DNA from 2 places in the Heyndrickxia sp. FSL K6-6286 genome. Region 2 is predicted to be linked to the other one. Evidence: predicted binding sites of a transcription regulator. Region 2 holds the regulator's gene; the other holds the start of a gene.
What was found. The regulator LexA, encoded in region 2, represses DNA repair genes until DNA is damaged. The targets are predictions, from matches to a motif close to CGAACATATGTTCG.

Region 1 (3,190 bases), 1.7 Mb from region 2:
TATGGTTACTAATGAAACTTCTGGAATATCCAAGCCTTCGCGCAGCAGATTTATTCCAACTAGAACATCATATTTTCCTAGTCGAAGCTCACGAATAATTTCAATTCTCTCTAATGTCTTCACTTCTGAATGAAGATACTGAACCTTTATACCAACTTCCTTTAAATAGTCTGTTAAGTCCTCAGACATCTTTTTCGTTAATGTCGTAATAAGTACTCTTTCATTACGTTTTACTCTCTCATTTATTTCACCTAATAAATCATCAATCTGTCCTTCGATTGGACGTACCTCAATTGTCGGATCAAGTAAACCTGTTGGACGAATGATTTGTTCAACCATTTCAGGAGTATGATCCAATTCATAGGGACCTGGTGTAGCAGAAACATATACAATTTGATTTACATGTGACTCAAATTCTTCAAACCTTAAAGGTCGATTGTCTAATGCAGAAGGCAAACGAAATCCATGATCAACAAGAACCTGTTTTCTCGCCTGGTCACCATTATACATTCCACGAATTTGTGGAAGGGTTACATGAGATTCATCTACAACAATTAAGAAATCCTCAGGGAAATAGTCTAGTAGCGTATAAGGTGTAGAGCCAGCAGGGCGAAGTGTTAGATGACGTGAATAGTTTTCAATGCCAGAACAAAACCCCATTTCACGCATCATTTCTAAATCATAGTTCGTACGCTGCTCAAGTCTCTGGGCTTCTAGTAATCGATTATTTTCCCTTAATTCCTTTAAGCGCACTTCTAATTCCTTTTCAATGTTCTCAATTGCAACCCGCATTTTCTCTTCTCTTGTGACGAAGTGGGATGCTGGGAAGATGGCTACATGTTCACGTTCTCCAATAATCTCACCTGTTAAGGCATCCACTTCACGAATCCGATCTATTTCATCTCCGAAAAATTCTACTCGAATACAATGTTCATCTTTTGAAGCTGGGAAAATTTCTACTACATCGCCTCTAACCCGGAATGTACCTCGCTGAAACTCAATATCATTCCTTGCAAACTGAATATCTACAAGTTTACGAAGAAGCTGATTGCGTTCGACTTCCATCCCGGTCCGAAGGGAAAGGACCATTTCTCGATATTCCTCTGGATTACCTAAACCATAGATACAGGAAACACTCGCAATAATAATGACATCTTTTCGTTCAAATAGTGAAGAGGTAGCTGAGTGGCGTAATTTATCAATTTCATCATTAATACTTGAGTCTTTTTCAATATAGGTATCCGTTTGTGGGACATACGCTTCCGGTTGGAAGTAATCGTAGTAGCTCACAAAATATTCAACTGCATTATTTGGAAAGAATTCTTTAAACTCACTATATAATTGTCCTGCTAATGTCTTATTATGAGCAATAATTAATGTTGGCTTATTTACTTCTTGTATCACATTAGAAATCGTAAATGTTTTTCCAGTTCCAGTTGCCCCTAATAGGGTCTGATGCTTTTTACCATTATGTATGCCTTCAACAATTTTTCGAATGGCTTCTGGTTGGTCCCCTTGAGGCTTATACTTAGAAACTAATTCAAACTGATCGTTCAATCCTATTCCTCCCATCCTCTTTCCCATAAATCTCCGTATTATTTATACTATTTATTTTACCACAAACAGGTGTTTCTTAACCAGAAAAAAGCGAACAAATTTTCGGTCCGAGAGTTACCACCAATGATAAAATCCTCTTTTTAAATGAAAATAAAGGCTTCGTATAGTTTGTTAGTTTTGTAAAAGCCTAACTGCAGGCTTTTACTCCCAATAAAGATTATAGCGGTTCTTTGGAGATTGCAGCTCTTCTCAGTAAAATGAAACGTGTAACGATCCTCAGTTGATATTTATTTAGTTATAACTTTACTTAAATAGCAAGTATGTTTGAAAAAAGATCCAAAATAAAAAAACGTCTAACAATGAGATCATTAATTAAACGTTTTTACTTTCTGTTTTTTTGCCCTTATTTTTATTTCGATTCACCATTCTATTGGCATAGTAAAAGCCAATAGTTAATGATGCAGCATCAATAATAAACAATGCCCATGTATGTGTGTAGCCTTTATAGACAGAGGCAACAATTAAGGCAACAGTCAAAATCAAGCCGACAAAATGATTATAAGTGACCCTGGTAAAAAAAACGACGAGAATACCAGGTAAAAAGATAGCTGCAATGATTTTATCTAACACATTCTTTCACCTCTAAGGTTAAAAAATCCTACCTCTATTTTTTTATAAATCGTAAAAAAATACAAGAGGTAGGAAGCAATTTCTTAAGACTCTAAGTTGGCTTTAATCAATTTTTTAGTAACCTCATTTAATTCACTATGCTTAATGAATTTTTCATCAAGCATATCTGGTAGTATTTCTTGAAGAAAATATTTAACACTTTCCATTTCTTTAAACTGAAGAATGGTTAATAGTGACTCTTCATAAATCTCTTGAAAGAGTGGTTCTGGATTTCCTTTTTGTATTTCTCCAAAGGATTCATAAAGTAAGTCCACTTTATCGGCGACAGATAGAATTTTCCCTTCTAATGTGTCATCCTTACCTTCTTTAAATCGCTCAAGATAGATGTGTTGATATTCTTTTGGAAATTCCTTGAGGATAAAATTTTGGGTCATTTTTTCTTCAACTTGACTAAATAAGTCTCTTAACTCTGCAGATGCATATTTAACAGGCGTTTTTATATCCCCAGTGAAAAGTTCGTTATAGTCATGATTAAGAGCTTTTTCATAGAGAGCCTGCCAATTCACTTGGCTACCTTTTTGCGCCTCTACTGTCCCTAAGAACTGCGCAATCTTTGTAACTTTAAAAGAATGGCTCGCTACAGAATGTTCTTGAAATTTAAATTTACCAGGACAACGATAAATTTTTTCTAAATCAGATAAGCTTTTAAAATATTGATGTACTCCCATATGATCACCTTTTTTCATGCTATCTTAGCTCCTACACCTATTAAAGGAGCATATGTTGTATTTATATTTCGTGAGATTGTATCATAATTTCATAGCTAACTGCAAATCTAAAGGTTCATATTCGAAGCCTAACTTATAAATATTAGTTGAACATCAATACTGTTTTAAACACGGACATTTTTCTTTCCCTCTTTAAAAAACATCATAATGACAAGTCCTAAAATAAGAATGATTACTGCAGAGTAAAAGCCCGAAGCCATACTACCTGTTAGATC
Region 2 (3,190 bases):
TTCTACAGCTCGTTTCATGCCTCTTTTTATTTTTAAATTATGTAATTTTCTTTGATATTCTTCAACCATACTGACAATATTAAGAACCATAGAGTCTGATTCGGACAATTCCAGTTCACCTTGATGGGATACACAAAAGACCTTTACACCTTCCTTTTTTAGACAGTGAAGCAAAGCAATTTTTGCATTTCCTCTACCTAATCTTGTTTCATCCTGTACTAAAATAGCTTCTATATCTTCTGCTTTTATAAGATCAAATATTTCTAGTACTCCAGGTCTATCCAAATCGTATCCGCTAGCCTGATCTTTTATTATCTTAGTGACTTCAAATTTCCAGTGATTAGCAGCGTCTATTAATTCGACTTCTTGCCGTTCTAAAGATGTTTCCTGTGTTTGTTTATTTGTACTGACACGACAATATATAATTGATTTCATCCTTCATTTCTACTCCATATCATATGCAAGCTTGCTATTATCATTTAATAGGTGTTTCGCCTTTACCGGGATAATTAATTTCTCTCCAGCTTTAATATTATCCTCATTTAATTGATTTTTCTTAGAGACCCACTCAATAAACTCCTGTGAACTTAAGGAATGATTATCAGCATAGAGGTTAGCTATTTCCCATAGAGATTGTCCTTCATTAACGACAATTTCTTGATAGCCTGATGTATCTTCATCACTCGAGATCAATATATATAATCCTAAAAGGATCGAAATAACTACTAACATAATAACATAAGAGTATTTTTTCCATAGAGTAATCATATAATAACCCACCTTCGAATGTATGTTCGTTTATTTGATATCATTATAAAACGAACATACATTCGAAGTCAATGTTTTTTTCGAACTTATGTTTGTATTGGTAAAATATAAATGCTATACTAGTAATAAGTAAAGAGAAGTTTAATAGCCGGGGGTGTATATTATGACAAAGCTTACAAAAAGACAACAAGATATTCTTGATTTTATTAAGACTGAGGTAAAGTCAAAAGGATATCCTCCATCCGTACGTGAAATTGGGGAAGCTGTTGGACTAGCATCGAGCTCTACTGTTCATGGACATTTGTCGAGATTAGAAACTAAAGGTTTAATTCGTAGGGACCCAACTAAGCCACGTGCGATTGAAATACTTGATTTGGAAACAGAGAATATCCCACAACAAAGGGTTACTAATGTTCCATTATTAGGAAAAGTAACAGCGGGATTACCTATTACAGCAATCGAAAATATAGAAGAGTATTTTCCTCTTCCAGAACAATTAGCACCAGCTGATGAGAATATTTTTATGCTTGAAATTGTCGGCGAAAGTATGATTGATGCGGGAATTTTAGATGGAGATTATGTAATTGTACGCCAACAGCATACCGCCATTAATGGAGATATCGTTGTAGCAATGACAGAGGATGATGAGGCAACTGTAAAACGTTTCTTCAAGGAAAAAGATTTTTTCAGATTACAACCTGAAAATTCAACTATGGCACCAATTATTTTAAATAATGTAACTATTTTAGGAAAAGTAATAGGATTATACCGTAACATCATCCACTAATATGTACGAGGGACCAATTCAACAAATAATTGGTCTTTTTTATTTTATCTAATCCGACCATTTTTATATCTATTTATTACAGAATAAAAACTGGAGAATTGTAGGATAAATGTCTGTTTACAAAGTTAAAGATACATAACAATAATAAAGTTCTATCAAATTCAGCCAACAAAAATACAACTACTATTAAAAAAAGCCATTCTAATATTACATTTTATTAGGAATGACTTTTTCATTTTGATGAATTCATATTTTCTATTTAGAAGTAATTCTTATTGTTCGCTTTGATGAATTGTAATCAACAGTTGCTCCGAGGGCTTCTCCAACAAATCGTAAAGGGACAAGCGTTCTTCCATTCCTCACCTTTGCAGGAACATCGATTTGCGATACTTTTCCATTTACTGTTGGGGACTTAGCACCAATTTTTAAAACAATTTTTGTATTTGTTTTTATAGCGGTAACTACTTGATTCTTTTGATCCCATTGAACATTTGCTCCTAGACTTTCAAATATCCCCCTTAAAGGTACCAATGTTCTCCCATTTTCGATAACTGGTGATTGATCATAGGATTGTTTAACACCATTTATATACACTACTAATGCAGGAGTGGCCGAGGGTTTCGACACTCGTTTAGCAGTTTGTTTTGATAATGAAATGGAGCCATCTGAATTGTGATAATGATATTGCCCAGTCTTCAATCCATATTTTGCACAATTTGTTCTACATGTATGCCCACCATTGCCATCCAATCTGCCAGGACTAGCACTCACGTTTATTGAAAATGGGATACAAATCAAAATAGTAGTTAGTAAAGCTATTAAACCTTTTTTTCTCACTTTTTTACTCTCCTTTTAATCTGTTACTCTTAGTCAATAACTTTTTATCGATATTAATACTGTATTTATTTATTCAATCGTATCAAGTAATTCTACATCTATATTGTCAACATCTTCCCAGCTATGATATTTTTCCAAATGCCATTTATTCTTTAACCTTTTATAACCGTTTTCTTCAATCCACTTATGTAACTGATTGTAGGATTCTCCAATAAGACTATTCTTTCCCTTATGCCTCACTACAGCATAGCTTTGTCTTGGAATGGTTAATGCGACCATTTCTGTTGGTATATCTTTATAATCTGATACTTCAACACATACCCAATAGCCATCCTCATCCTTCGTTTCATTATCTACAACAAACGCTCCATAAAGCTGAAATGGATCAACAACCGTTGTAATATCTTTGATCTGTTCAAATAGTCGCCTTGTAGCTTGAGGAATTTCGATTATGTATTGTTCTGCTTCACATAATACCCTATACCCTACTAGCTTCAATTAAGCAAGATCTTTTATAATAATCTTCACTTCGTCCCCCCGTTCCAGTTTTCTAATCTCATAAATAATCTTACGCTTGTTTAAAACATTGTTGAAATATTAATTTATCATCAATTTTCTTAATAGTCCATCATTATCAAATAATTAGAAAATCCTTCTCCCAGAAAAGGAGAAGGACAATTTTTAATTATCCAATAAACCTAGATTATCTAATACTGTTACAAACTCTGCTCTAGTTAATGGTTGATCTGGCTTCCACGTTCCGTCTGAATAACCCGTCATTATTTTTTTATCTATCGC

Region 1: uvrB (excinuclease ABC subunit UvrB) is a predicted target of LexA. The motif match lies at 1,649-1,662, and genes of this name have one in related genera.

Annotation. Positions count from the first base shown of each region.
Region 1 covers NZ_CP152029.1:1,303,780-1,306,969, reverse strand. The annotation lists gene uvrB (excinuclease ABC subunit UvrB) at 1-1,557, opposite strand, end outside; gene MHI39_RS06440 (CsbA family protein) at 1,930-2,187, opposite strand; gene MHI39_RS06435 (HD domain-containing protein) at 2,271-2,915, opposite strand; gene MHI39_RS06430 (MFS transporter) at 3,080-3,190, opposite strand, start outside.
Region 2 covers NZ_CP152029.1:3,050,348-3,053,537, forward strand. The annotation lists gene MHI39_RS15415 (recombinase family protein) at 1-435, opposite strand, end outside; gene MHI39_RS15420 (LysM peptidoglycan-binding domain-containing protein) at 445-768, opposite strand; gene lexA (transcriptional repressor LexA) at 932-1,555, shown strand; gene MHI39_RS15430 (copper amine oxidase N-terminal domain-containing protein) at 1,811-2,392, opposite strand; gene MHI39_RS15435 (effector binding domain-containing protein) at 2,462-2,890, opposite strand; gene MHI39_RS15440 (N-acetylmuramoyl-L-alanine amidase) at 3,074-3,190, opposite strand, start outside.